2 regions of the Ruminococcus sp. J1101004sp1_RTP21198st1_B9_RTP21198_201120 genome follow, and region 2 is predicted to be linked to the other one. Evidence: riboswitches for the same ligand, from Rfam matches in the RefSeq annotation. Region 2 holds a riboswitch; the other holds the start of a gene.

Region 1 (15,726 bases), on a different contig from region 2:
TCATCCACCAGATGTTCGATGGGACAGGTGGCAAAGTTGTAAACATTAACTGCCGGAACGATTGCCCACAAAACTGCCAGCCACTTCCAGCTGTCCATTCCAAAAACTGCGAAAAACAGGGTGGAAACTGCAATGGTTCCCACAGAGCCCCAGCAGTAGAAGGAATGAAGAAGACTCATGGTCGCCTCTTTATTTTTGAAAGGACATGCTTCCATAATAGGACTGCACAGCACTTCAATCAGTCCGCTTCCAACAGCATAAACAATAACACTGATGATAATTCCCACAAAAGGATCTGGCAAAAGCTCCGGAAGAAATGCCAGCCCCACCAGTCCTAAAGCGGAACTGATCTCAGAGGTCACAATGCACACGCGATATCCGATTTTGTCCACAAATCGGGCACAAAACAAATCAACCAGCAGCTGGGTAAAGAAAAAGCAGGTGGAGATCAGTGCAATATTTCCAAGGGAAATATGATAATCTGTGTGAAATTTCAGAAACAGCAAAGGTGCAAAATTCGCTGCTATGGCCTGGGTGATAAAGCCCATATAACAGGCTCGTTTGGTTTTCTGGTAATTTTGCATGATTGGTTCTCCTTTTTTCTTCTTTAAAGAAGATTTTTGTCTTATTGGATTATATTATATTTGATTGTGTTTTTCATTGGATTATTTATGATTTTTATTGTATAATATCGTAAAAACAATAATTTTCTATTTTTCGGGGCACTTCTCAGAGCATGTTCGAAAAAGGTTTTCTGCAAAATATACCGCAAAGTGGAGCGAGCAGATTGCGGGAATGATTTTCAAACAGGCTCCAGGTCTCGATTTGAGGATAAACAAGACATGAAAGAAACCAACGTATATACAAAAATTATTACCGATGAAAATTTAATGGAGACCATTCCCCACGGAAGCCAGGACTATCCCTTTCGCTACTATTATGAGCATTTAGCCCAGTTTGATTTTAACTGCATAGACTGGCACTGGCATACGGAGCTGGAATTTGTGTATGTTCAATCCGGAACCGTAACTGTCTGGATTGGGGAAAAGCAACTGGAGCTGCCATCTGACAGCGGCATTTTTATTAATTCCAAATTCCTTCACCGTTTTTCCTCTCCTGTGGATGCTGTCATCCCAAACTTTCTCTGCATGCCCTCTTTCCTTGCAGCTACAGACAGCTATATTTACCAGAATTATGTGAAGCCTATCATTTCATCGAATATTCCTTTTTGGATTTTTCGCAGGGAGATTTCCTGGCAGGCCAGAGTTCTTGATCTTATGAAGCAGATTATTTCTGCGCAGACTTCCGGTTCTTCCTGCCATCTTCTGACCTCTGCCCTTATGCAGCAGCTCTGGCTGGAAATATACAAGCATACAGACCTTTCCACTATACCGGAAATCACTGGACAATTCTCTGTAAACCGCGCAAGACTCCAGCTGATGATGCAGTTTATTCACGAAAATTACAGAAGAAATCTTTCCCTGGATGAGATTGCTGCACAGTCTATGATCAGCAAAAGCTCTGCCTTAAATCTTTTTCGGAGCTATCTTCACATCACGCCGGTTAACTATCTAATAAACTATCGGCTGAAACAGGCTGCCCTCCTACTCTCCCATACAGAGAAAAAAGTCAGCACCATTTCAGCCGAAACCGGTTTTCACAATGTAGATTATTTTTGCAGAGCCTTCAAAAAACACTACCAGGTGACACCTGGAGAATATCGGAAAGAAAAGTGGGATAAATAGCTGTTATTTGTTAATTTTACATTCCGCATTCAATGCATTTACAACAGCTTCATACATCGGTTTCGCCTGCGGTGCAGCTCCAATCAGCTCTGCCAGTGTCATTCCATACACAAACTGGATCATCGAACCATCCAGCATTCTAGATCGTCACATAAAGATAATTGAACACCAGCTTCCTCTGATACTCATAATACTTCGCCTTTTTCTTGATCATCTCCATTACCGCACGGTCAACCTCATCTCCGCGGAGGTCGAAGGGATTGTAAGAATTGACATTATCCCGAATCCGAAGTATACATTCGCCATTGTTGTCCATTACTTTTACAGATACATAATATTTCTTATCTGTTTCGCCGATGCCAAATTTCATAATGTTCAGAAGCAGTTCTTCCACGATCAGATGAATAAAAAACGACTGCTTAAAATCCAAGTTCCATTCATCACACAACCCTTCCAGATTCTGGGACATTTTTTCCATGCTGCCTTCCTCGATGGGATAATATTCCTCAAAAACCCGGTTGGTAAAACTGTATTTTTCTTTTATGTAATCTTTTATTTTTCCAAATATCTGTATTGCCAAAACCAGCAGCAGGCAAATTCCCTCACTTATCACATACACAAGCGCAAGCCCTACAATACCCTTTTTCTCAATCAGCAAAAATCCGGCCACCAGCATGAGAATGAAGTTGCGTAAAACAGATAACCCGGAAGCATACCTTGTCTTTCCTATTGTTTGCCAGAAAGATGTAGTTACCACATTCACTCCTGCCAGAGCCACACTTAATGCGTAAATACGAAACGCCACTGTTGCTGTTTCCAATGCCTGGCCATCATTCAGACCAAAGAAAACCAGAATATTCTTTGCGCCGGCAGCAAAAAACAATGCCATAAGCATTCCTGCAGCTGCAACGATCCGCAGTCCATCGTGGTACACTGCCAGCATTCCTTTCCAGTCCTTCTCACCGCCTAAAATAGAGATAACCGTTGAGGCTGCAGCTCCGGCTCCGTCAAACATGGCTCCCGGAATAGTGCTCATGGTATAAATAACGCCAAATACAGCCACAGAAAAAGTGCCATTTTCAAAATTTTCCTTTAACAGCATGGTATTAAACACCAGCATAACCACTGCCTGAAAAATAAATGCAGAGCCTACGCCAAATCCATTTTCCACATATTCTTTGATCTCATTCCAGGTGGGAATGTGAAAATGAAAGCTTAAAAGCGCCTGCTTGTTCCAAAAATGAGTAAGCAGAATCAGAGTTCCTACTGTTTCCGCAATACATAAAGACGCCGAAGCCCCAACAAGTCCCCAGTTCAGCACTTTCATAAACAGCAGATCCAGGCTTAAATTTGTGACAATAACGCCAGCTGAAGAAATGGCAGCCAGCTTTGGTGCGCCGTCTGTACGCACTGCTATGGAAAGAATATTATACACTACATAAATCGGGGCAAAAGCAAATACCACAGTCAGATACTGCAGGGCCTGTGGCAAAAGCTCCGGTGTGGCACCAAGCAGACTGCATAATGCGCTGCGAAATACGAGAGATACTGCTGCGAAAAGCACACCTGTTATCAGGCCTGCACTTAATACGGAGCCGAAAACCCGATTTGCACCTTTCAGATCTGCTTCACCAAGTTTTTTCCCAATTAAGACGCCTGCACCGCCGCCTAGGGTGATTCCCATAAGTAAATAAAGCAGAAATACCGGTGTAGCAATGTTCGCCACAGCCAATCCGGTACTGCCTATAAAATTTCCTACCAAGGTTGCGTCCACAAGGGTGGATACGGTAACCCCAAGAGAAGAGCATACTCCCCAGAATAAAAAGGTTCTGTATGCACTTTTGGCATAGTTTGTTTCCATATAATTTTCCTCCTGCCCCATCATTTTCCAATAATAAAATTATATCGTTTCTTTCCCCTTAAAACAATTCTATTTTTATTTCTATTGCGTCATAATTTCCAATTACGAAACAAAACGGGCAAGTTCTCTTCAAATTACAAAAAAAACGAGCCATCCTCCACAAACGCAGATTCCTGCGTTCATGTTTCAGACGGCCCGTGTAATTTTAATTTTCAGATTTCAGCTGCTTTTCGCAGATCCGAATTTCAGATTTCAGCTATTTCCAGCAAATTCGAAATTCAGATTTCAGCTAATTCCAACAGTTCCGAAATTTAGATTTCGGCTAATTTCAGCAGATCCGGAATCTTGGACTCCCAGCCAAGTGCCATGATATGAACACCCTGGCAGTATGGCTTACACTCTTTGATAATACGTGCAGCGATCTCAACACCGGTAATTCCAGCTTTTGTCTTTTCTTTGTCAGCCTTCAGCTCCTCGATCATCTCATCCGGAACATGAATGCCGGCAACGTTATTATTCATGAATTTCGCCATTCCAGCGGATTTCGGAATAATAATTCCAACCTGTACAGGTTTTCCGAACTGTTTTGCTTTTTCCATAAATTTGATAAATTTCTCCGGCTCAAATACAGCCTGTGTCTGGAAATAGTCAGCGCCTGCTGCAACCTTTCTCTCCATCTTCGCAAGCTGTGCATCAACAGAATCACTGCATGGAGACACGACAGCACCCTTGGAGAATTTCGGAGGCTCTCCAACAAGCTGGTTTCCGCCAAGATCCACACCGGACTCCAGAAGCTTCACTGTGTGAAGAAGGGATACGGAATCAAGGTCGAAGACCGGTTTTGCCTGTGGATGATCACCCATCTTGGTATGGTCACCAGTAAGGCAGAGAATATTGTCAATACCGAACATAGCTGCGCTGAGAAGATCAGACTCCAGAGCGATACGGTTTCTGTCACGGCACGCAAGCTGGAAAATGGGATTCATGCCTGCATCTTTAAGAACCTTACACATTGCAAGAGATCCAAGACGCATAACAGAAGACTGGTTATCTGTTACGTTAACTGCATGAACACCTGTAAGGTATGTTTTGGCTTCTTCTACCAGCTCATCTACATGGATTCCTTTCGGCGGTCCTACTTCTGCTGAAACTGCAAATTCACCACGATCGAATAATTCTTTCATTTTCATATTATATTTGCTCCAATCATTAAAAATTTAGGATTAACCTTTTATTTCACTTCATCATCTGTAGCAAAATTGTGGATCTGTGTCGGGCATTTCAGCACATCAAGGCGTCCAATCTCTTTCAGGCGTCTGTAAATACGCTCCCATCCACACTCCATTTCGCTGTCCACTTCGCATTTTCCATTCTTGGAACCGCCGCACTGACCATTCACAAGGCTCTTGGAACATGCTGTGATCGGGCAGATTCCACCTGTCAGATTCAGATAACACTCACCGCACTGATCGCATTTATATTCTAATGGTGTCACTCCCTGGAAACCAGGTACCGGATATGTATCACAGGCAGCACAGACCATCTTATCTTCCAGATATTCAGAAATTGTCTGCACGCCAACACCACAGGAAAATACAAGAACCAGATCTGCTTCCTGAATTTTGCTCATATGTTTCTGAAGGCGCAGCTCCATGTTCTCCGGATTACAAATATAATCAGTAGTCATAATTCCTGTCACATTTCCTTCAGCGGAAAGCTCCTTCTGAAGTTCAACAGCTTCTTTTTCCGGAAAATGTACCTCTTTACATCCATGACAGTTAATAATGAAAACTTTTTTTCCGGCTGTCAGTGATGTGATTGCTTCTTTTGCTTTTAACTGGGTAATCAACATATCACTTCATCCCCCTTACTGCATTTTTTCCGGCTTTAATACTGTCGATGATCGGAATCTTGGAAGAACAGATATACTGACAGCATCTGCACTCAACACAATCCATAACATTCATGTCCTTCATGCCCTGCCAGTTCTCGTCTTTGGCATATTTTACAAAATACAGCGGAGACAGTTCCATCGGACAGACATCTACACAGCGTCCGCATTTGATACATGGCTGCTCTTTGGTCTCATCTGTATCAATTGCAATGATACCGTTGGAGCCTTTCATCATAGGTACATCCAGTGTATTCAGAGGGAATCCCATCATAGGTCCGCCCATCTTAACCAGAACATCCTCATCTGTAAATCCACCACAGTAGTCGATCAGCTCTCTTACACTTGTACCAATTTTGATGATAAAGTTTCCAGGATTCTTGATCTTCTCACCTGTAACAGTTGCAACACGCTCAATCAGAGGCATTCCTGTCTGGATCGCATCTGAAATTGCCTTTACTGTACTGATATTATCTACTACAACGCCAACATCTGCCGGAAGACCGCCGCTTGGAACGATTCTGCCCATAACACGCTTGATCAGAGTTTTCTCAGCGCCCTGTGGGTATTTGGTTCTGGCAACAAATACTTCCATATCTCCGATATTAGCAACTTTTTCCTGCATTAATTCAATGGCATCCTGCTTGTTATCCTCAATAACAATGATACCCTTCTGGGCACCGGTTGTCTTAAGAACTGCTCGCAGACCAAAAATAATATCATCTGCATACTCAAGAAGTACTCTGTGGTCTGCTGTCAAAAGCGGCTCACATTCGCATCCATTGAGAAGGATGGTATCAACTGGTTTCGCCGGTTTCAGCTTGACACAGGTCGGGAAACCTGCACCACCCATACCAACGATTCCTGCTTCACGAATGATATCAATGATTTCATCCGGAGTAAGCTTGTCAAGGTCTCCATGTGGCTGTACGGATTCGTGCAGAGTATTTTTTCCATCCGATTCAATAACAACAGCCATCACTTCACTGCCTCTTGTGCCATGCATACGAGGTTCAACAGCAACTACCGTTCCGCTTACGCTGGAATGCACAGGAGCGCTGATAAATCCGGCAGCTTCGCCGATCTTCTGACCGACTTTTACAGTGTCACCAACCTGAACGATTGGATTCGCCGGAGCACCCAGATGCTGAGACATGGAAATTACAACCGTCTTCGGATCCGGGAACTTCTTAAGAGCAATGTGCTCACTGAATTCCTTGCGCTCTGACGGATGAACACCACCATAATAACCATCCAGTCTGTTTTCTCTGATTGATTTCACATAATCATTGATCACCTTGAAATTAACCTTGGAGAAATCACGAACCTGTACGGGCTGATTGAGGAATTCTTCCAGACGTCCCTGTTTCGCCAGTCTCTGGTAAATTTTCTCCCATGCGCAGTCCTTATTGGGATCTACTTCGCATTTTCCATTCTTTGCTCCACCGCACTGACCATTCACAAGACTCTTGGAACAGTCAACGATGGGACAGACACCACCGGTAATATTCAGATAACACTGTGCACATGCATCACAGCTCTTCTTGGTAAGTGCCATGCCATGATGACCTCTGTAGTTAAGGGTATTGCTTGCAGCAACAACCGGCTTACCTGCCAGATCTGCAACAGTCTGAATACCAAGACCACAGGAAATTACTACCACATTCTCTGTTCCTTCCGGAAGCAGATCCTGCAATTTTCTTTCTGTGTGCATTTTATTGCATAAGAAATCAACTTTCGCACTACCTGTGACAGTCTTTCCCTGCTCCTCAGCAAACTTCAGGAATTCATCGCAATCCGGTTCCTCAACCGTCTCAAATTCCTTAAAGCACTTATTACAGGCAATCACAAACAGGTTGTCCTTGCCGCTCAGCACTGATGCAAGCTCATCACTGCTTTTCAGCTTGTACTTAGTATAATTTTCCAATTGCTCACCTTCCTTATAATAGAAATTATATTCTTATACTATCTGTTCTTATCCGTTCCCTCCACAAAAAAACTTATAAAAGCAGATAAATAAGTTACTGTTTTTCCTTTATAATTTAACACAAACTGACTATTTTATCCAGTCTTTGTGACTATTCTGCCTTCAAATTATGTTTTATTTTTTCATTGTTGGTTCTTTTTCTTAAGTTGTTCGTATTATAGTTTATGGGAATGGATATGTATTGTAAAAAACGATACTATTTTTACAAAATCATCTGAAGATATGTTATAATGGGAATATCTGTTGAATATCGTTAAAAGAAATATTATGATTCCGTTCAGCATAGAACATTGAATCATTAATGAAAGATACTTACGAGGTGTAAAGCTTATGAAATACAGAGATGAGTTCCACATTGCATCCACTGCGATTCTGCTCAGTGTGGCCATGGTGGGAATTTCCGTAGTCGTTCCCAAAGAAAACAGAGTACCAACTGCCAAGACCACATTAACAGAGGCTCCTGAAACAGCTGCAGAAGCGGAAGCTGCACAGCAGGAAGAATTTCCAATTTACAGTCAGGACAGTAATTATGACGAGACTTACGATTACAGCCAGGGAGATAGTTCCTACGATAACAGCTATGATTCTTCTGGCGGTGATTCTTCAGGAAGCGACCAGATCACTTATCCTACTGAGGATTCTGGAGATAGCTCAGGAAGTGACACTTCCGATATTCCGGATTATACAGAAGATACCTCCGATGATTCCGGACAAGATAACGATGAGAACTGGGATTATATTGATAATGGAGATGGTTCTGGTTCCGATAACGGAGGAAACTATACGGAGGATACCTCCGATCAGGATATTGAATACTATGAATAAAAAGAATCCTGCCCGGCAGGGCTTGGAAATTCCAACAGAATTTCCTGCTACATAATAAAATCCCCGGATTTCCGGGGATTTTATTATTATCTGATCTTATTCAAAAATCCAAATGGTTCCTTATCTTCCAGAAAATGCATCAGCATATATGCCGTCATGATCGCTACATTCTCTTCCTTCAGAATCCGCTTCACTTCCTCGCGGTCCGCCAGAATCACTTCAATCTCTTCCGTATCTTCCTGTGCCTTGGAACTGATTTCGCCGCTGGCATATCCATATACAGTCGCACAAGACTCGTCTGTCATTCCTACAGTAGTGAAATAAGGCTTCTGGTAAGCTTCTGCTACCGGAATGGGATCAAGCTTCAGTCCGGTTTCCTCGTACATTTCACGAATTGCGCCTTCATGGTAATTCTCATCCGGCTCTACCAGACCAGCTGGAAATTCATAAATATAATCGCCTAATGTATAACGATATTGGCGAATCAACACCACTTTGTCATGTTTTTCGCCATAAATGCTATAAATGATCACACCGTCCGGATTGTTCTTATGTGTCACCATTTTCAAGCTGTCTACATCTTTTGCACGGGAAGACACAAAATAGTTTACCGGGGTATTGTGCACACTGGTGGCTTTTACATTATAAAGGTTTACATAACGATTATCTGTCTGTTTGGTAATGCTGTTGATTTTTCCCATAGGAACCTCTTTTCGTCAGTTCTTGCTGTTCTGGTCAGAGGTCTATCTAGATCTCACCAAGGAACAGAGAATCAGTCACCGCGAAGAATCACACGAATTCTTTTATAAATAAAGAACACGATCACTGAGGTTAATGTGTATTTGAATAAATTGAATGGTACAAGGATCATAATTGCAAAAGTAAGAAGGTTGGTTACACCGCTGTGTACTGCTGCACCCATTTCAATAAATGCCTGTACCGGCATTCCAAATGCCTTGCCGTATGCAGGAAGAAGTACAAATGCGTTTACAAAGCATGCAAGCACTGTGGTAAGAATTACACCAGCTGCCATACCTGCCACTGCATGTGTTCTTGTCTTCTTATGCTGATAACGATAGATCAGTCCGGCTGGAACTACATAAGAACAGCCAAAGAGGAAGTTTGCCACATCACCAACGCCTGCTGTCATAGTTCCCTTAGTTACCAGATGTACCAGAATCTTCACCAGTTCGATCAGTATACCTGCTACAGGTCCCATTGCAAAAGAACCGATCAGTGCTGGAATCTCAGAGAAATCCAACTGATAAAAGGACGGTGCCAGAAATGGCAGCGGTACCTCAAAATTCATCAACACACCTGCCACAGCGCCTAACATTGCTACCTGGGCAATGGTTCTGGTGCGGCTTCGCTCCATTACATTTCCATTTTTGATTACTTGTTCGCTCATACTCATTGCTCCTTAAATTATAATATTTAAAGAAAATTTCTGCAAGTATGGGATTAAAATGTTACCAGTAAACAGTAACGGTTACTGTTCACCAGTAACGTTAAAATCACCACATAAAAAGCCCCGAAATCTCTTCCGGGGCAATGAGCACGTACAAAAAAATCAACCGATCTAAATATTCTGCGCGTTCTTCTCTCATCCAGACTTTACTGTCGGTTTTGGAATTTCACCAAATCAGCCGCCAAAGCGGGTCGCGGACTATACCGCCGGTAGGGAATTTCGATTTCCAAGGATTTCGATCACCCTGCCCCGAAGAAATTTTCTTTTCATGGTGGATTATACAATAGAAATAGGATAATTTCAATAGGAAATCTATTTGTACATTTATTTCATATTTTCTATTATATATCTATTATCATTTGTCTTTATTTGCCTCCACAACATGCACATCCATCTGCGGATACGGAATAGAAATTCCGTTGGCATCAAAAGATTCTTTGATTTTCTCATTCAGCCGCCATTTGATCTTCCAGTATTTATCGGTGGGAACCCAGACGCGAAGCCCCATGACTACGGCGCTGTCAGCAAGTTCGTCTACAAAGACCAGCATGTCTTTGTCCGATTTGGTTCCGGGATCTTCCTGTAAAATGTGCTGCAAAAGCTTTTTTGCTTTCTTAATATCAGAATCATAGGAAATTCCCACTTTGATTTCCAGGTTACGCAAATTCTGCGCAGTTACATTGATAATGGTGCTGTTGGATAATTTTCCATTTGGAATGATTACATGCTTATTGTCAATGGTGATCAGGGTCGTATAGAACATCTCAACCTTATATACGGTTCCCTCCGTCCCACCAGCCTGATCCTGTATAATATAATCTCCTACCTGAAATGGCTTAAACAAAAGTAGCATAACGCCGCCAGACAGATTCTCCAGACCGCCCTGCAAAGCAAGACCAATGGTAACGCCGGCAGTTCCCAGAAGAGCTGCTACTGAAGATTCCTTCACACCGAAATTAGTAGCTATATTAAAAATCAGAATCAGATACAGCAAAAATTTTCCAAAAGAACAGATGAACTGGGCAACCCCCATGTCTATGCCGGCCTTTTCCATGGAACGCTTCGCAACTTTCAGCAGCCACTTGATCAGCTTTGTTCCCACATAAAAAGCTACAATAGAAAGAACCACTTTCATTCCGAAGCTGATCAAATCCGGAATATGACCGTTAAAGTAAGCCTTGATCTGATCCCAGTTGGAGCTTACTTTATCCACTGTTTCCTGGACAGTCTCCTGAACTGCATTCTCTATAACCTGTCCTTCCAAATTCCCATCTCCTTTTTTCAGTCCTTTCCCGTAAACAATTCTGTTTCTTGCTATCCAAAAACAATTTCGTCCTGTTTTCCACCGGAAATTCATTTTGGAAACAAATTATCCACCGTCTACTGCAAGACTCTCCACAGTATCAACTGCGCTGCCAGAATTAACGGCACACCCAGACGGAATTTCCATTTTCTGATTTTATGATGAAAAAATTGCATTCCAAGAAGAGCTCCAGCGGAACCGCCAATGGCAGCCACCGCAAGAAGCTGGGCTTCCGGGATGCGCCACTGTTTCCGGATGGCTTTCTGTTTATCGATGCCATACATCCCGAATGCTGCAATATTAACGAAAACCAGATATACAACAAGAATATTTTCTAACATTTTAATCCAACTCTCTAATTTCCCTGCCAAACACGCTATAAAGCGTGTTTGAAAAAGGCTTTCTACAAGGCAATGGCAAGAGAAATAATGTTTTCCCTCTTCTCTTTATTTATTTAATCCCTTCATAGAAAGGCTGATCCGGTTCTTCTTCTCATCCACACCGAGAACACGAACCTCCACAACATCTCCAACGCTTACAGCTTCCAACGGATGTTTGATAAATTTTTCACTCATCTGGGAAATATGAACAAGTCCGTCCTGATGAACTCCGATATCAACAAAAGCTCCGAAATCGATTACGTTGCGGACAGTTCCTTTCAGGATCATACCCTCTTTCAGATCCTTGATATCCAGTACATCTGTGCGGAGAATCGGCTTCGGCATCTCATCACGCGGATCTCGTGCCGGTTTCTCCAGCTCTTTTACAATATCCCGAAGAGTGATCTCTCCAATTTCCAGTTCATCAGCAGTCTTCTTGTAATCCCTGATCTGTCTGGAAAGTCCGGCAAGCTTGCCTCCTGCAATATCCTCAGCGGAATATCCCAGTTTCTCAAGAAGCCTGGAAGCCGCCTCATAGCTCTCCGGGTGAACGCTTGTCGCGTCAAGAGGATTGGAGCCGCCTGTAATACGCATGAAACCAGCGCACTGCTCGAATGCTTTCGGTCCAAGCTTCGCAACCTTCAGAAGATCTTTTCGGCTTGTGAAACGGCCATTCTCCTCACGGTAAATTACAATGTTCTTTGCAATAGCCTTGGAAACACCGGAAATATACTCAAGAAGGGAAGCAGAAGCAGTATTTAAATCCACACCTACTTTATTTACAGAATCCTCAACCACACCTGTCAGAGCCTCGCCAAGCTTCTTCTGGTTCATATCATGCTGATACTGCCCTACACCAATGGATTTCGGATCGATCTTAACCAGCTCAGCCAGAGGATCCTGCACACGTCTTGCAATGGAGGTAGCACTTCTCTGTCCTACATCAAAATTTGGGAATTCGTCTGTAGCAAGCTTGCTTGCAGAGTAAACAGAAGCACCTGCCTCATTTGTAATCACATACTGAACCTTCGCTTCCGGAATCTCCTTCAGCATATCAACAATAACCTGCTCAGACTCTCTGGAAGCAGTACCATTTCCAACAGAAATCAGGGAAATGCCATACTTCTTGATCATAGCTTCTACTGTATCCTTCGCAGCGCGAATCTTCTTCTCGTTAGTAGGAGCAGTTGGATAAACAACTGTGGTATCCAGAACTTTTCCAGTAGGATCTACAACGGCCAGCTTACAGCCTGTACGGAAGGCCGGATCCCATCCAAGGACAGTCTGTCCGGCGATTGGAGGCTGCATGAGAAGCTGCTCCAGATTTTTGCCAAATACTTTGATGGCTCCGTCCTCTGCCTTCTCAGTCAAGTCACTTCTGATCTCGCGCTCGATTGCAGGAGCGATCAGACGCTTGTAACTGTCCTCTGTCACTTCTTTCAGAATCGGTGTAGTAAATGGATTGTCTCGGGTGATCACCTGCTTCTCAAGGTAACGAAGAATATCTTCTTCTGGTGCAGCTACCTTGATAGTGAGGAATTTCTCTTTCTCACCACGGTTCAGCGCCAGCACACGATGTCCAGCCAGCTTCTTCACCGGCTCCTCAAACTCATAATACATCTCGTATACAGACTGTGCCTCCGGATCTTTTGCCGTAGAACTGATGGTTCCTTTTTTTGCAGTAAGATCACGGATGTGGATTCGATAATCTGCCTCATCGGAAATATGCTCTGCAATAATGTCCTTTGCACCAGCAATGGCATCTGCCACAGAAGCAACCTCTTTTTCCTCGGAAACAAAGGCTTCTGCTTCTTCCTCGATGGACTTGCCTGTCATCTGAAGCATAATAATATTTGCCAGCGGCTCCAGACCTTTTTCCTTGGCAATTGTTGCCCTGGTACGTCTCTTCGGACGGTACGGACGATAAAGATCCTCTACCACTACCAGTGTCTGTGCTGCCAGGATCTGTGCTTTCAGCTCTTCTGTCAGTTTTCCCTGGTCCTCAATGCTGGAAAGAACCTGATTCTTCTTGTCTTCCAGATTTCGAAGATAAGTCAGTCTCTCGTTCAGGTTACGAAGCTGCTCATCATTTAAGGTTCCAGTAGCTTCTTTTCTATATCGTGAAATAAAAGGGATGGTGTTTCCCTCATCGATCAATTTAACAGCAGCTTCTACCTGCCATTTCTGCACCCCAAGTTCCTGGGTGATTACCTGTAAAATATCCATTTTTTCAATCTCCTCTTGTTGCTTGTATTTCTAATTTCTGTAACCGTCATTATTTTCTGTATCATATCCGTTTCCAGAATCATTGGTCCAGTTATGAAAGCCGCCGTCAGCAGTTCCATCTCCTGGCAGTCTGTAGTCCAGTTCCCCATCCAGATCCCGATAAAATGCCACCATGGACATTTCCATATAAGGCATGATCCAGAAAAGTGCAATATAGAACGTGAACACAGATAATAACAAAAGCGGGATAAAGCTGAGATTCAGCTTCACATATCTCCAGATATTTCCCTTCATCAGCCTTGCGCTCTCTTTCAGTGCCTGGATTCCTCCAAGCTCTGTGTCATCCGCCATGAGAAAGTAGGTCATGGCAAATGGAAGGGAAATAAGAAAATTCAGCAAAGTGCTTACAGCCAGCAGTCCCAGAGTCATGGAAAGCCACTGGATCTGGGAATCCACAGTCAGTCCCGGATCTGTGGTAAAGCTCACATAATAGTAAGGGATTGCTGTGACCAGCTGGATCAGCGCCAGCACAAAGCCTGCAACGATCACCCTGTCTGGCTGGTTTTTGAAAAAGTAGCCCAGATCTCCCAGAGAAAACTCCTTTCCCCTGGAAATATTCAAAAGCATATACCCCAGACCAGCGGAAATGATCCCCACGATCAGTGACACCACCAGCATAAATACTTCACTGAGAACCAGATCCAGCGCGGATGTGCCAGAAAATAAATTGGTAGAAAGGATTGTTCCTAAAGTATTCAGACCATACACTGCCAGAAGCCCAAGGATCACAGTTCCAACATGTCCCTGCAATGCCTTTTTTGCCTGCAGTTTGATTTCCTTCGTACTTCTTTTTTTCATAATCATCATTCTCCTTTGCAGTGAAACAGCAGGCCGGGATTCTGATGCATCCCGGCCAGATATATTGCAGCACCATTTCGCTGTTTTCACTTTTTGCTCCATTAAGCCATGCCAGTTGTTCCCAATATAGCATTCTTCCATCTGACATCTGTAATTTTTTAATTACGCCGTTCTCTTGTTTCCCCAGAAAAACAGCGCTACCGTACCAGGACCTGTATGGCTTCCGATGGTAGTTCCGATGTTATTGATCTCAACCTTCCCATTTAATTTCGGGAAACGCTCTTCCACCAGCCTTGCCACTTCCCTGGCATCCTCTATACATGCGGACTGGGAAATATAACATTTCCCACTATAGTCAAGTCCGCCCTCAGCGTACTCTTCCATTTTGTCTACAACAGCCCGGATCACCTTTTTCTTGGTACGGATCTTAAATCTTGGGATCAGTTTTCCCTGATCATCCATATTCAGCAGCGGGCAGATATTCAGCATCGTGCCGAAAAAGCCGCTGGCCTTGGAAATACGGCCTCCTCTGATATAAAACGTAAGATCTGTGGAAAAAAACCAGTGATGCAGGTTCAGCTTGTGTTCCTCCGCCCAGGCATGAACCTCCTCAATGGGTCTGCCCTCATCCCGAAGGTCTGCAAGTTTATCCATAAAAAGCCCATATCCGGAGGATGCTCCCAGAGAATCCACCACCAGGATCTTACGCCCCGGATATTTTTCCTCCAGATCCGCTTTTGCAACGTTAGCTGAATTGATAACGCCAGAAATTCCTGAAGACAGGCAGACATGGAGCACATCTTTTCCCTCTTTCAGAAATCCTTCGAAATATTCTTCGAATTCATCTGCATTTACCTGGGAAGTCTTGGTGGATGCACCATCCTGCATGGCCTTATAAAATTGGTCAAATGGCATAGACTGTCCCAGATCATCTGCATATTCTTTTCCATTTAGTTCATAATGAAAGCAGATATAGGAAATATTTCTTTTCTCAAAATGTTCTTTCGTAAGGTCTGCTGTGGAACAGCAGCTGATCACATAGTCGCTCATATTTCCCTCCTGTTACTAATTTTGCAAAACCTCCAGATCGGGTTCTCCCTTATTCTGGAAGAATTTCATTTCTGTACGCAACACTTGCCACTGTATCCGGATCCTCATCCTTGTTAAACCAGAACTGTGCCC
Region 2 (15,726 bases):
AATTTGCCGGGCTAATTGATGAAATGGTGGAGATTGAAGTGGAAGGGACTCATGCCTATCAGGAGGTTTTAAGGAAGCTTGGAAGGCCCTCTCCCCATATCGATCCTTCGCTGGAGCATATTCTGATCACCGGCATGTTTCATACTTTTTTTGAATTGATCATTCATGAAATGCCGCTAAAAGATGCCGAAAACTACGTTAGAGAAATGCGCGCCTTTTATACAGCAGGATGGATGAAAATTATGGGGCAGTAATGCCTTATAATTTTTGTTTGACAGTTAGCTACTGCTAACCTAAATTCGGATATTGTAAGAACATAGACGTGTTCTCTTTATCATAAACACAAAGAAAAGGAGGAATTTTTTTGAAAAAACAATCCAATTTATCACGCCTGCTGGAAATTGCAGGCAGCCATAAGTACCTGACCTATGCTTCCTGGGTGCTTTCTGCAATCAGTGCCCTGATTGCTCTGGTACCCTTCTATTACATCTGGAAAATGATCAAGGAAGTATTGGAGGTGGCACCGAATTTTGGCCAGGCACAGAACCTGACCGGTAATGGCTGGATGGCAGTATTGTTTGCGGTTATAGCGGTGCTTGTCTACATAGCAGGGCTGATGTGTTCCCATTTGGGAGCATTTCGTATCGCCACAAACCTGCGTATCCAGACCATGGAGCATATTGTTAAGCTTCCTCTTGGGTTTGCCGAGAGTTTTGGCAGCGGAAAACTGCGCAAGATTGTCAACGAATCCAGCGCAGCCACCGAAACCTATCTCGCCCATCAGCTTCCCGACAGAGCCAATGCCATTGCAACCCCCTGCGGTCTTTTGGTGCTGTTGTTCGTGTTTGACTGGAGACTGGGACTATTGAGCCTTGTTCCGGTTGTGCTGGGGTTTCTGATCATGATGGCAATGACCGGAAAGCAGATGCAGGAAAAGATGAAAGAATACCAGAATGCGCTGGATGATATGTCCAATGAAGCGGTAGAGTATGTCCGCGGGATTCCGGTGGTAAAAACTTTTGGCCAGACGATCTTTTCCTTTAAGAAGTTTAAAGACTCCATTGACCGGTATAAAGTATGGGTGATTGCTTATACTAAGCAGCTTCGGACACCGATGATGTTCTATACAGCTGCAATTAACGGAGTTTTTGCCACACTGATCGCCGGAGGACTGTTGCTTACGCAAGAGGGTGTGACTTCCAGTTTTTTACTGGATCTCATTTTCTATATTATCATTACACCGGTTATTTCTGTTACACTGACACGCATCATGTTCCAAAGTGAAAATGCCATGATCGTAGATGACGCTTTACAGAGAATTGACAGCGTTTTGCATTTGAAGCCTCTGGAGGAAACCAGACATCCTATGCATCCGCAAAATGCTTCCGTGGAACTGAAATCGATTCATTTCAGCTATGATGGAGAAAAAGAAGTATTAAAAGATATTTCACTCACCATTCCTGCAGGACAGACGGTAGCTTTTGTAGGCCCATCCGGCGGTGGAAAAACAACCCTTGCCAACCTGATTTCCCGATTCTTTGATCCACAGAGCGGAATGGTAAAAATCGGTGGTGTTAATGTGAAAGACATCCCGAAAGAGGAACTCATGAACACAGTGTCTTTCGTATTTCAGAACAGCCGTCTGATCAAGGCATCCATTCTGGAAAATGTGCGTATGGGGAAACCGGAAGCTACCCGTGAGGAAGTTCTGGCTGCCCTTCATCACGCCCAATGCGATGATATTCTGGAAAAACTCCCACAGGGTGTGGATACGGTCATCGGTACAAAAGGTGTCTATCTTTCCGGCGGCGAGCAGCAGCGAATTGCCATTGCCCGTGTAATGCTGAAAAATGCACCAATCATCATTCTGGATGAAGCCACTGCCTTTGCTGACCCGGATAACGAAAGCGCGTACAGGCTGCTTTTTCAAGACTTTCCGAGGGAAAGACGGTGATTATGATTGCCCACAGGCTTTCTACCGTAACAAATGTGGATCAGATCTTTGTCATTTGCGACGGACAGGTTGCCGAGTGCGGGAACAGCCGTGAATTGCTTGCAAAAGACGGCATTTTCAGCCGTATGTGGAAAAATTACCAGACTTCCGTACAATGGAAGGTAACAAAGGAGGTGCAGTGATATGATCAAAAAACTGCAGAAAAAATATGCCCTGTCTGAACAGGGAGCAAAAGACCTAATCAAAGGCTGCCTGGCCTGTGTCCTTCAGAATCTGTCTTTTATGTTCCCGGTGGGACTTTTATATTACCTGGTCAGCGATCTGATGAACGGGGGTGTTCCCGGTGGGAAAATTCCATTTTATGTGGCAGGCTGCGTGGTGTGTATCGGCCTGATACTGCTGACCACTTTCTTTCAATACAATGCCACCTATTTTGCCACTTACAAAGAAAGCGGCATCCGCCGTATTACTCTGGCAGAGCATCTGCGCAAAATCCCCCTTTCTTTTTTCGGGAAAAAGGATTTAGCCGATCTTACCAGTACCATTATGGCGGACTGCACCTTCCTGGAGCAGAGTTTTTCACATTTTATCCCTGAGCTTGCAGGTTCAATCATTTCTACGATCCTGATTTCCATCGGTCTGCTCTTTACGGACTGGAGAATGTCACTGGCTGCCTTATGGGTTCTGCCGGTTGCCTTTGCGATTGTGGGATTTTCCGCAAAGATTCAGGAAAATCTGAATCAGAAAGCCATGGATGTGAAGATGGCCTGCGCAGACGGGATACAGGAGTGTATTGAAACAGTTCGTGACCTGAAAGCGAACAATGCGGAGCAGGCATATTTAAAAGGTCTGGAAAAGAAAATCCGTGCTGTGGAGTATCGTTCCATTCTCAATGAATTTGGTCTTGCTGCTTTTGTGGTTTCCGCGTCACTGGTGCTGAAGCTTGGTATTGCAACGGTTGCACTGGTGGGAGCTGTTCTGCTCATGCAAGGGAGCCTCTCCGTGCTTACATTCTTTATGTTCCTTCTGGTAGTATCCCGTTTATATGACCCTCTGCAGGGCGCACTCCAGAATCTTGCGGCAGTCATCAGTACACGAACCAACATTGCCCGTATGAATGAAATTCTCGATCATCCCATCCAGCAGGGCAGTGATAGGCTTTCCAATCAGGGGTATGATATTGTCTTTGACCATGTCGGGTTTGCCTATAATACCGGAGAAACTGTATTGAAAGATGTCTCCTTTACGGCAAAGCAGGGAGAGGTTACGGCTCTGGTGGGCCCGTCCGGCGGCGGAAAAACAACCGTATCCCGGCTGGCAGCAAGGTTCTGGGATATTAACAGAGGAAAGATTACCGTGGGAGGCATGGATGTATCCCGAATAGACCCGGAAACACTGCTTTCTCTGTATTCCATCGTATTCCAGGATGTTACGCTGTTTGACAATACGATTCTGGAAAATATCCGAATCGGAAACAAAGACGCCACAGATGAACAGGTCATTGCGGCTGCGAAACTTGCCAATGTAGATGAATTTGCAGAAAAATTACCAGATGGATGGCATACCAATATCGGGGAAAATGGCTGTGAACTTTCCGGCGGAGAGCGCCAGCGCATCTCTATTGCCCGTGCATTTCTGAAAAATGCGCCGATCATTCTTTTGGATGAAGCTACTGCTTCCCTGGATGTGGAGAATGAAACTCTGATACAGACAGCCCTTTCCCGTCTGATCGCAGATAAAACCGTTCTGGTTATCGCCCACAGGATGCGTACCGTAGCCGGAGCAGATAAGATCGTTGTCCTTTCTGATGGTACAGTTGCAGAAGAAGGATCACCAAAGGATCTGGAAGAAAAGAATGGTGTATATGCCCATATGGTAAAACTGCAGACAGAAAGCCAGAATTGGAAACTTGGGTAAAGAAGGAGGAAATGTAATGAACAAGAACCATTGTAAGCAGGAAAATATCCGACTTGGTACCCACGGAGAAGACTATGGAAGCTGGATGTCCAACCCTGTCTTTTACATCATTGGCGGAATCGGAGTTTTGACCGCTGTGCTGGCTGTCCTCTCTTTTTATGTATTACATGTCGCTGTTCTTGGTGTTCTGTTTACTGTTATCACAATCGCACTTTTGGTTTTGCTGATCTGGATCACATGGATCAGGCGGCAGTATGCCTTTGGCGGTGGCGGAATCATGGAACAGGTTCATCGAGTCGTTCTTTCTCATCTGGACTATGACGGCGAGGGGAAGATTCTGGAAGTAGGCTGCGGCTCCGGAGCATTGACAATCCGTTCAGCTCTGACATGGCCGAAAGCAAAAGTGATCGGTGTTGATTACTGGGGCGCTGTGTACAATTACAGCAAAGCACTCTGCGAGAAGAATGCTGCCAGTGAGGGCGTGGCTTCCCGCTGTGTATTTCAGCACGGTGATGCGAAGCAGCTGGATTTTCCTGATGAGAGTTTTGATGTAGTCATCAGCAACTATGTCTATCACAATGTTATGGGTGCTGATATGCAGAAACTGCTGCTGGAAAGCCTGCGGGTATTGAAAAAAGGCGGCGTCTTTGCACTTAACGATGATATGAAACAAAAGATGTACGGTGACATGGAAGATTTTGCGCAGAAACTGCGGGATATGGGGTATGAGGAAGTACGACTCGTTGACACTGCACAGGAAGCTTTTGGCTCCCACCGTCGGGCTGCCATGATGATGCTGGGGTCTTCCCGGCTGCTTGTCGGCAGAAAGTAATGTATCAAAACAGGAGGTTTGGCTATGTCCAAGTTAGGAGTCGTGGAGGATACCCTGTTTGTCCCTATGCTGGGAAGAATTTATGCTAGTGAGCATTGCTCGCAAATTTTATATGATAAAAAGGCATTGGAATTGAAAAATAGGCTGCCGTTAGACTTGATTGAACAGAATATGCAGAACCAGTATACGCTTTTGGCCTCTGCTTCCCGGTCTGCTAATATGGATCGGATTATTCGGTCTTTTCTGGAACGCAGACCGGACGGTGTGATTGTCCAACTGGGCTGTGGTCTGGAGACAACCTATCACCGATGTGATAACGGGAAGACACACTGGTATGCCGTGGATCTGCCTCATGTAATCGAATACCGGCGGGGACTTCTTCCCGAACCAGAGAGGGAATTATATATTTCCGGGGATGCCTTTGCAAAGGATTGGATCAAAAAAGTTCGCAATGATGTACTTGATGCTCCTATTCTCGTTACTGCAGGCGGGTTATTTCATTATTTTGAGGAACATAAGGTCATTGCCCTTCTGCGTATGATTGGGCAATTTGGAAATATGGAAGTTGTTTTTGATACGGTGAACAAAAGAGGAATGACCATGATGAAGAAAAAATATATGAAACAGGTCGGCCATGCCGATGCACAAATGTTCTTTTATGTGGATTCAGCGGAAGAACTGGCAGCAAAGATCGGGGGTAATGTGAAGGTGATTGCGGAGGAACCATACTATCGTTACATCCCTAAAAATGGCTTAAAGCTATCCACAAAGGTCAGTATGACAGTTTCTGATCAATTCAAGATGGTAAAGATGATACATCTAAAACTATAGTGGATATACAATATCAGAGAGAGAGAACTTTATCATTTTTTCGGACGCACTGATGAAACACCATCAAAAGCCGCTTTCTATCACCAGCGTGCAAAATTAAAAGATAATGCACTATGGGAACTTTTGCAAATCTTTAACCAGAAGCTTCAACCAACTCTATACAGAAACCGTTATCGTTTGGTTGCTTGTGACGGTTCTGTTGCTGATGAAGTCGATCCGGAACTTCTGGCAAAAGTATTGGCTAATCCAGAGATGTGGGCATTGCTCAATTCACTGGCGAAAACGATGAAGTAATGAAAAATAGTGAAAAAATAGTGTAATTTTAATAAAAAAACAATTCATAAAACGATATAATATATGGATAAAATGAGGATATTTATTGTGTATATGGATATTCTATCTCCATCAGTAAACTAAGTAAAATAAAAATTCTGCTTTACAAACAACAGATAAAGTATTAAAATAAACAAAAAGATATCTTCAGGGCAGGGTGAGATTCCCTACCGGCGGTAAAGCCCGCGAGCCGAGAGGCATGATCCGGTGAGATTCCGGGGCCGACAGTACAGTCTGGATGGAAGAAGATGATAGTACAGTTGATTTTTTGTATGAATGAATGTAGTATCAGAGCTCTGAGATGATGATCCATTTCAGAGCTTTTTATATAGGAAAATCAGACATTCATTTATCAATCATATGTAACAGATCAATTCCACCCTGCAGATATTTCTGCAGGCTTTTTTGTATCTGGTACATCGTTTTCGAAATAACTATACCATTCACTTGTCTGTGAATCCGATTGCACATGTTTAAAAGCCTCGGCGTAGCCCAGGCAAAGAACAGGAATAAGAAAGAAGGAATAGAAATGACGGATCAGGAATATATGCTTCGGGCTATTCAACTGGCCAAAAAAGGAGAAGGCTGGACGAATCCCAATCCTATGGTAGGGGCAGTGATCGTAAAAGACGGAAAGATCATCGGGGAAGGCTATCATAAAAAGTATGGAGAACTTCACGCGGAACGTAATGCAATTGCTTCTCTTACAGAATCAGCAGAAGGTGCGGTGATTTATGTCACGTTGGAGCCTTGCTGTCATCATGGTAAAACACCTCCATGTACGGAAGCGATCATTGAACAGAAGATCAGAAAAGTGGTGATCGGTTCCAGAGATCCGAATCCGAAAGTGGCAGGAAAAGGTGTACAGATGTTAAGGGAAGCCGGTGTAACAGTAGTTGAAGATTTTATGAGAGAAGAATGTGATCAGCTGAACCCGGTGTTTTTCCATTATATTACTACGAAGACCCCTTATGTGGTAATGAAGTATGCCATGACACTGGATGGGAAGATCGCAACGAAAACAGGAGCATCAAAATGGATCACCGGAGAATCTGCACGAAAAGAAGTACAGCATATGCGGCATCAGTACATGGGAATCATGGCTGGTATTGGAACTGTGCTTGCAGATGATCCGATGTTAAACGTCCGGGTAGAAGGCTGGAAAAGTCCTGTTAGGATTGTGTGTGACAGTAAGCTCAGGATCCCGCCGGGCAGTCAGATTGTAAAAAGTGCGGAAAAGTACCGGACGATCGTGGCTTATGCAGAACAGAAAAATGCAAAAGAGAAAATAAAAATATTACATACCATGGGAGTTGAAACCATTTACTGTCCCGACGAAAAGAATCAGATAGACCTTAAGAAGCTGATGGCAGATCTTGGAAACAGAGGCATTGACAGCATCCTCCTGGAGGGAGGAGGTACGTTAAATGACAGTGCACTGCGAGCTGGAATTGTAAAGGAAGTACAGGCTTTTGTGGCACCAAAGCTGTTTGGCGGTGTGGCTGGGAAGACACCGGTAGAGGGTATTGGAGTTGAACTGCCGTCTGAAGCAGTGGAACTGAAATATACAGATATCTGTCAGATCGGTAAGGATATCCGGATAAAATGTCAGGTGTGTGATAAAAAACAGGAGGAATCATGTTTACAGGAATCGTAGAAGAGAAAGGAAAAGTCCGTTATATACAGCTGACAGGGGAATCAGGGATCCTGGCAGTGAAAGCCCGGAAAGTCCTGGAAGGGACAAGGATCGGTGACAGTATCGCTGTGAATGGTGTGTGTCTGACAGTTACGTCGATTCAGCCGGACGGATTTACTGCCGATGTGATGGCAGAGACGATCAGAAGAAGCAGTCTTGGCAGCTGCAAGGCCGGAAGCCAGGTAAACCTGGAACGTGCAATGGCTGCAGACGGCAGGTTCGGGGGACACATAGTAAGCGGCCATATTGATGGGACTGGCGTGATACGTTCCATGCTCCGGGAAGAAAATGCCATCTGGGTATCAATTGAGACATCGCCACAGATTTTGCATCTGATCGTGGAAAAAGGATCCGTCTGTATTGATGGGATCAGCCTGACAGTTGCAAGGGTTGATGAAGCTGGTTTTCAGGTGTCGGTCATTCCACATACAGGAGAAGAAACCACTCTTTTGGAAAAGGTGCCGGGGGATCTGGTTAATCTGGAAAATGATGTGATCGGAAAATACGTAGAAAAACTGCTTGGCATCAGAAAAAACGAAGAAGAGAAAAAAGAATCCGGAATTACGATGGAGTTTCTTGAAGAATTCGGGTTTTAGAACAGGAGGATATACACTATGTCACAAAATTATCAGTACAACACAATTGAAGAAGCACTTAGGGATCTTAAGGAAGGAAAAATAGTTCTGGTCACAGATGATCCGGACAGAGAAAATGAGGGAGATCTGATATGTGCGGCAGAGTTTGCGACCAGGGAAAATATTAATTTCATGGCGACCTATGCAAAGGGTCTTATCTGTACACCGATGAGTGCAGAAATTGCGGCGAGATTGAACTTTCCGCCGATGGTTGCGGAGAACACGGACAATCACAGTACAGCATTTACCGTGGCAGTAGATCACGCAGATACAACCACAGGTATCTCTGCGGAAGAGCGCTCCTATACTATCATGAAGTGTGTGGATGATCAGTCAAAACCGGAGGATTTCAGAAGACCGGGACATGTGTTTCCGCTTATTTCCAGAAAAGGCGGGGTTTTGGTACGAAATGGCCATACAGAGGCAACAACAGATCTTATGAGACTTGCCGGACTGAAAGAATGCGGCGTGTGCTGTGAAGTTATGAAAGAAGATGGAACTATGATGCGTACATCACAGCTATGGGAAATGGCAAAAGAGCATAACCTTACATTTATTACGATCCGTGATCTGCAGGATTATATAAGAATACATGAAAAGCATGTAAAGGAGGAAGCCGTTGCAAACCTCCCAACGCAGTACGGTGATTTTAAAATGTATGGTTATATCAATGATATTACAGGAGAGCATCATCTGGCACTGGTAAAAGGTGATCTGGGAGATGGTGAGGATGTGCTTTGCCGGGTACATTCGGAGTGTCTGACAGGGGATGCATTCGGATCGCTCAGATGTGACTGTGGCCTGCAGCTGCAGACAGCGATGCGCCAGGTAGAAGCAGAAGGCCGAGGAATTATTCTGTATATGAGACAAGAAGGCCGAGGAATCGGACTGATCAATAAGATCAAAGCATATGCGCTTCAGGAGCAGGGATACGATACTGTGGAGGCTAATGTGAAGTTAGGGTTTGCACCGGATCTCAGAGAGTACTGGGTCGGGGCACAGATACTGTCAGACCTTGGTGTGAAATCATTAAGATTACTGACAAATAATCCGGATAAAGTCTATGGACTTGGCGAATTCGGACTGAAGATCAATGAGAGAGTACCTCTGGAGATTCCGGCACAAAAGTATGACCGGAAGTATATGAAGACGAAGCAGGAAAAGATGGGTCATATTTTTAAAGAAATAAATTTATAAAAAACAGCAAATATCAGGAGGAAGAAAAAATGAGACAGATCAATTTAGTAGAAGGAAAAGTAGTAGCACCGGAGGGAATGAAGGTTGGTATCGTGGCAGCGAGATTCAATGAAATTATTGTGAATAAATTATTGGGAGGGGCAGTCGACGGACTGGTAAGACATGGAGTAGAAGAAGAGAACATTACTGCAGCATGGGTACCGGGAGCATTTGAGATTCCGATTACAGCACAGAAGATGGCACAGTCAGGAAAATATGATGCAATTATCTGCGTTGGAGCTGTCATCCGTGGAGATACTTCACATTATGATCTGGTGTGTAATGAATCTGCCAAGGGAATCGCACAGGTTGAACTTGCAACAGGAATCCCGGTTTTATTCGGAGTGATCACGACTGAAAATATCGAGCAGGCTATTGCGCGTGCAGGAAGCAAAGCGGGAAATAAAGGCTATGATTGTGCATTATCTGCGATTGAGATGGTCAATCTGATGAAGCAGCTCTAAAAGACAGGAAAATAAATGATGACAAAAACGATCATATTCGATTATGATGGAACGATCCATCATACCCTTGGAATCTATGAACCGGCATTTCGTGAAACCTATCAGTGGCTGACAGAACAGAAGGTTACCGAAGAACGGGAGATAGGCTCGGTGGAAATTGCCGGCTGGCTGGGACTTAACAGTAAGGAGATGTGGAATACATTTTTGCCGGAACTGGATCAGAGCTATAAAGAGCAGGCAAGCAGGATGGTAGGAGATCTGATGGTAAGACAGATCAGGAAACATAAGGCAGTGTGGTATCCGGGAGCAGAGGAGATGCTAACAGCTTTGAAGAACCGGGGATATCACCTTGTGATCTTAAGTAACTGTAAAGCTTCATATCGTGAGGCACACTGGAAGGAATTTGGGATGGAACGATGGTTTGATCGTTTTTATGACTGTGAATCATACAGATTCCGTCCAAAGACAGAAATTGTGCAGGAAATCATCCGGGAATATAGTGGCCCTTATCTGGTAGTCGGAGACAGGAGACAGGATCTGGAATGTGCCAGGTCCTGCAAAAGCCCTTTTATAGGATGCCTGTATGGATATGGTGAGAAAGGGGAACTGAATGGGGCTGATTATTATGCAGAACATATAGAGGATATACTGCAGATGGTGATATGATTTTTGCAATATAAAAATCTGAAGGAAAAAAGTTAAAAATAAGTACTTCTGTAAAATAAAAGGATATAGAAAATTTGCAACAACTTGTTGCAAATTCTGAGGCGGGGATGATTTTAGGATAGTCATAGTGATAGAGGTAATCCACTTTTCTAACCCCATCTGTACAGTAAAGTTCTCAAGTCCAGTTGTACAAAGCGCTACTGCACGGGGAACCAGATGGAATGCATCTCCACTTCCTAAAAGAACTGCCATAATTCCAAACATGGTAAACTGTCGGTTTCCTTTGCCTTTGCGGATCATTTATAGATTTTACTGTGGAAGATTTTGCATAAAGTGTTTTCCGTGCTTGTGTGTACCATTATCTGATATCAAAGCAGTACAGGGTGATTCCGGCCATGCACAGGTCAATATGATTACGGATGCGTACTCTCATATTCCGGATGATGACCAAAGGAAAAATGCAGAGCTTTTTAAAGAAGCATTTTATGAGAAAAAGAATCTGAATCCAGAGAGGCGGGCGTTGCTCAATTCGTTGGCGAAAACGATGAAGTAATGAAAAATAGTGAAAAAATAGTGTAATTTTAATGAAAAAACAATCCATAAAACGATATAATATATGGATGAAATGAGGATATTTATTGTGTATATGGATATTCTATCTCCATCAAATCTATTGAAATCTCCATCATTTGTTGATAGAATGATGGAAATAAATCTGAAGTGAAGGAGATTCCTATGAGAGACTTTGATTTTATTGTAAGTCCTGAAAAATTGTTAACACCTGAAATTGTTCAGATGGTTAGCAGCATTCATGAACATAAAGGCAAACAGGAATTATTTCTCGAAGCCAATGTAGATGAATTGAAAACACTCTTAGAAGTTGCATTGGTTCAGAGTACGGGAGCATCCAACCGAATCGAAGGTATATTTACAAGCGATAAGCGTTTGGAAGAATTGGTAAGTCAAAAAGCAGAACCCCGCAACCGATCTGAGCAGGAAATTGCTGGTTATCGTGAAGTACTTTCCACAATTTACGAAGGTTATGAATATATCAACCCAAGACCGAACATTATTTTGCAGTTACATCGAGATCTGTACTCCTATTCACAGGGATCTGCTGGTGGAAGTTATAAGAATTCCGATAATGTAATTGCAGAAACAGATGCCGAGGGTCATCAGAAGGCACGTTTTATTCCAGTTCCCGCATTTCAGACTGCTGAAGCGATGGAAGAACTTTGCGCTCGCTTCCTTGAAGCATGGGAAGCTGACCGCATTGATAAACTGGTTTTGATTCCCATGTTCATTCTGGACTTTCTGTGCATTCATCCTTTCAATGACGGAAATGGTAGGATGAGCCGTTTGCTCACTTTACTGCTTTTTTACAAGGCGGGATACATCGTTGGAAAATATGTCAGTATGGAAATGCTGATTGAAAAGACAAAAGAAACATATTATGAAGCCCTTCAAGCAAGTTCTACTGGCTGGCATGAGGGCGAAAACAGCTATGAGCCTTTTGTTAAATATTATCTGGGTATCATGTTGAAAGCATACAATGAATTCGAAAGCCGTGTAGAGTATTTGAAGCATCGGAGTCTTTCTAAGCCTGATAGAATTAAAGCGGTTATTGATAACAAGGTTGGCAAAATTACAAAGAAAGAAATCATGGAGCTTTGTCCTGATATAAGCAAAATTACCGTGGAAAGGACTTTGACGAATCTGGTTAAGAGTGGGTATATCGCAAAAGTTGGTGCAGGTCCATCTACTGGTTATGTCCGTGTTTAAAAATATGAAAGTAGCTTATAAATTTGCCAGTCAAAACCGGCATTTTCTTAGCAAAAATCATTGCCTTTTATGTCGGCTTCTATAGCCGTAATCCTTTAATATCTTTAATACGTGATAAGATCGTATTGCAGCTGCAGCTGATAACGCCGGGAAGTGTATCAATGACTGTGTGCAGGAAGTGTTCCATTTCATCATTTGATGAAGCAACGGCATGTACATGCAGCTTGTCTCTTCCTGTGACACGGTAAATCTGCGTGACAGTATCATTATTATGTAATATATCTGTCACCTGCGACAGATGGTCTGGTTTTATCTCGATTTCAAAATAGCATGAAACAGCACCGCTGATCTTTTGAGGGTTTATTATAGTTGTATATTCTTCAATTATGCCTTGTTTCTCCAGAGCCTGAATCCGGGCTTTTACTGCCACTCTGGAAATACCGGTTTCTTTACCGATATCAGAGTAAGAAATACGTGCATTTTCTATAAGCAACTGGATGATTTTCTGATCCAGTTCATCTAAACCGTTCAGGTACATAAGTGTCCCTCCTGTAAAATAATATCCTCCGGATATTAAATATCATATCATTTATTTAGCTGAAAGTAAACGCGGGCTTGACTTAGCAGCTGTAGCTACATATAATTGTTTCATAACGTAATTTAAAACTTGCGTTTTGAATGTATGGAATAGATTCTGGTGAAGGAAAGAATAAGCGAAATTATAAAGGCTTTGGAGGAATATGATAATGTCAAAAGATGAATATTTGCTCACAGATACGCCTCTTAAAGCGTTGACGGTTTTTGCAATGCCAATGATTTTGGGCAGTTTTTTTCAGCAAATATACAATATGGCTGACTCTATCATCGTCGGCCAATTTGTTGGCTCCTCTGCACTTGCAGCTGTCGGGGCCTGCGCAGCGCTGACCAATGTTTTCATTTGTGTGGCACTGGGGGCAGGTGTCGGTGCCGGTGTGCTCGTGAGCCGCTATTTCGGTGCCAGGGAGTATGGAAAAATGAAGACCATCGTGTCAACGTCCTTGTTTAGCTTTTTAATTTTAAGCATAGTCCTTGGTGTTTTTGGCTTTTGCTTTTCCCACTCGATGATGAGAGTATTACAAACCCCTGGCGATATACTGAATGATGCAGTGTTATATCTGCGGGTCTATTTTGTGGGCTTTCCGTTTCTGTTTATGTATAACATTCTTTCCAACATGTTCACTTCCATTGGTGAATCAAAAATCCCACTGGGGCTCCTGGTATTCTCGTCAATCTTAAATATTTTTATGGATCTTTGGATGGTGGCAGGACTTGGTCTCGGTGTGTTTGGTGCAGCCCTTGCGACTCTTATAGCACAGGGGATTTCTGCGGTGTTTTCACTTTTTCTTTTCCTTAGCCGGATGCGTCGATATAAAAGTCGCTTTGACTGGTTTGACAGGCAGGAGTTATATTCCATGCTTCAAATTGCTGTACCTTCGGTTCTTCAGCAGTCTACAGTGTCCATCGGTATGATGATCGTACAGGCTGTTGTAAATCCTTTCGGTACACAGGCACTTGCGGGTTATGCGGCGACGATGCGGGTAGAGAATGTTTTTTCATTGATTTTTGTATCCATTGGCAATGCGGTTTCCCCATATGTTTCCCAGAATCTTGGTGCAAAGAAAATTGAACGGATCAAAAAAGGATATCACGCTGCACTGGTGTTAGATGTATGTTTTGCAGTTCTTGCTTTTATAGTCATTGAAACATTGCATACTCAGATTTCCTCACTATTCCTTGGTAAAGATGGAACTGCCCTGGCTTATCAGGTATCCGAGGGTTATATGAGATGGCTCGGTTACTTCTTCATCTTTATGGGAATCAAAATGGCAACCGATGGGGTCCTTCGTGGTCTTGGAATCATGCGCCCGTTCCTTATTGCAAATATGGTGAATCTGGCGATCCGTCTGTCGGTTGCTTTGATTTGTGCACCGCGTTTTGGCATTGTGTTTGTCTGGCTTGCTGTACCAGCAGGTTGGTTTGCAAACTTTTTAATATCCTATGTGGCTCTTCGGAGATCATGGCCGACTGATAAAGAGGTGCAATCTCGATAGCCTAAAGTAATTTAAAAGGAGAAATTTATAGTATGAACGATAAATGTGTGGTATTGAATGCAAAGAAAATGAATTTTGATGGGAAGCTGGATTTTTCCGTTTTATCTTCTGATGTTACAGTATATGATGATACAACAGAACAGCAGCTGTCAGAGCGTATTCAGGGTGCAGATATCATTGTAACAAAGGAGATGCCTGTGAGTGCAGAAATGATACAGAAATTTCCGGAATCTGTTAAACTGATCTGCGAGGCAGGTACAGGATATAATAATATTGATCTTGAAGCAGCACGAAAGAAGGGGATTACAGTCTGCAATATCCCGGCATACAGCACAGAACGTGTGGCACATACTGCGATCATGATGATATTGAATCTGAGTTCTGCAATGCAGGTACAGATGAAGATGCTGGCATGCGGAAATCATGACAATTTTACCAGAAATCTTCAGGTTCCGCATGTTGAGGTAAATGGAAAAACACTTGGTGTTATAGGTGCAGGACACATTGGCAGGAAAGTTATCCAGATCGCACAGGCTTTGGATATGAACATACTTGTATATGCCAGGACACCGAAAGAGGATGAGAAGGGGATCTGCTATGTATCGCTTGAGGAGCTGCTTAAGAATAGTGATTATGTTTCCATGCACTGTCCATTGACAGAAAGTACAAAACATATGATCAATAAAGAAACTCTATCGCTTATGAAGCCATCAGCGTTTATTATTAATACTTCAAGAGGTGCGCTTATTGATGAGGCTGCTCTTATAGAAGCATTAGAAAATGGTATGATTGCAGGAGCCGGACTTGATGTTCAGGAAACTGAACCACCTGAAGAAACAAACCCTCTTTATACTATGGATCAAGTCCTTTTGACGCCACATATGGGATGGAAAGGACTTGAGACAAGACAGCGGTTGGTTTCTATTCTGGCGGATAATATAAAGCAGTTTATGGAAGGAAATCCGATCAATGTTGTATCAGATCTATAGTATCTGGCAGCAAAGTGATGATATAACTTCCGGGTTTGCAGAGTGAAAAAAATATAATTACAATCAATAAATCAGTGCTTTGATATCTTCTTCCAATATAGCAGGAATAACATAAACAATAGAATTACTGGAAAAAATAAGTCCGAATAGTCGTCAGAAACGCTGAGAAGAAATTATTCTCAGCGTTTTTTGAACATTACTATAATGTCAAGGAATCTTCTGCATCTACCCCACATCTGTAAATTTCCATCAAGATACAGTCTCGCATATTCTAGTGGTTCATCAATGGCAAGTGTGTTTA

What was found. A riboswitch is a leader RNA that binds a small molecule or an ion and turns the genes downstream of it on or off. The one in region 2 is predicted to bind FMN.
Region 1: linked by a shared signal. The riboswitch ahead of AB5618_RS12430 (ECF transporter S component) and the one ahead of ribD (bifunctional diaminohydroxyphosphoribosylaminopyrimidine deaminase/5-amino-6-(5-phosphoribosylamino)uracil reductase RibD) in region 2 are both predicted to bind FMN.

Annotation. Positions count from the first base shown of each region.
Region 1 covers NZ_JBCOMI010000016.1:85,837-101,562, reverse strand. Annotated here, with positions in the region: gene AB5618_RS12475 (sugar MFS transporter) at 1-584, opposite strand, end outside; gene AB5618_RS12470 (DUF6783 domain-containing protein) at 682-846, shown strand; gene AB5618_RS12465 (AraC family transcriptional regulator) at 843-1,745, shown strand; gene AB5618_RS12460 (MATE family efflux transporter) at 1,885-3,606, opposite strand; gene AB5618_RS12455 (methylenetetrahydrofolate reductase) at 3,918-4,796, opposite strand; gene AB5618_RS12450 (methylenetetrahydrofolate reductase C-terminal domain-containing protein) at 4,838-5,458, opposite strand; gene rsxC (electron transport complex subunit RsxC) at 5,460-7,424, opposite strand; gene AB5618_RS12440 (hypothetical protein) at 7,815-8,309, shown strand; gene AB5618_RS12435 (NUDIX hydrolase) at 8,396-9,010, opposite strand; gene AB5618_RS12430 (ECF transporter S component) at 9,082-9,717, opposite strand; FMN riboswitch at 9,901-10,038, opposite strand; gene AB5618_RS12425 (mechanosensitive ion channel family protein) at 10,133-11,041, opposite strand; gene AB5618_RS12420 (DUF1294 domain-containing protein) at 11,158-11,421, opposite strand; gene AB5618_RS12415 (Tex family protein) at 11,527-13,686, opposite strand; gene AB5618_RS12410 (DUF975 family protein) at 13,717-14,544, opposite strand; gene AB5618_RS12405 (DegV family protein) at 14,707-15,594, opposite strand; gene AB5618_RS12400 (hypothetical protein) at 15,644-15,726, opposite strand, start outside.
Region 2 covers NZ_JBCOMI010000021.1:49,219-64,944, forward strand. Annotated here, with positions in the region: gene AB5618_RS14510 (TetR/AcrR family transcriptional regulator) at 1-254, shown strand, start outside; partial or broken gene AB5618_RS14515 (ABC transporter ATP-binding protein) at 365-2,136, shown strand; gene AB5618_RS14520 (ABC transporter ATP-binding protein) at 2,138-3,871, shown strand; gene AB5618_RS14525 (class I SAM-dependent methyltransferase) at 3,888-4,703, shown strand; gene AB5618_RS14530 (class I SAM-dependent methyltransferase) at 4,728-5,534, shown strand; FMN riboswitch at 6,007-6,121, shown strand; gene ribD (bifunctional diaminohydroxyphosphoribosylaminopyrimidine deaminase/5-amino-6-(5-phosphoribosylamino)uracil reductase RibD) at 6,397-7,524, shown strand; gene ribE (riboflavin synthase) at 7,506-8,159, shown strand; gene AB5618_RS14545 (bifunctional 3,4-dihydroxy-2-butanone-4-phosphate synthase/GTP cyclohydrolase II) at 8,178-9,395, shown strand; gene ribE (6,7-dimethyl-8-ribityllumazine synthase) at 9,425-9,898, shown strand; gene AB5618_RS14555 (HAD family hydrolase) at 9,914-10,564, shown strand; partial or broken gene AB5618_RS14560 (hypothetical protein) at 10,682-10,870, opposite strand; gene AB5618_RS14565 (hypothetical protein) at 10,911-11,117, shown strand; gene AB5618_RS14570 (Fic family protein) at 11,300-12,346, shown strand; gene AB5618_RS14575 (Lrp/AsnC family transcriptional regulator) at 12,426-12,884, opposite strand; gene AB5618_RS14580 (MATE family efflux transporter) at 13,093-14,436, shown strand; gene AB5618_RS14585 (2-hydroxyacid dehydrogenase) at 14,469-15,425, shown strand; gene AB5618_RS14590 (DUF6061 family protein) at 15,605-15,726, opposite strand, start outside.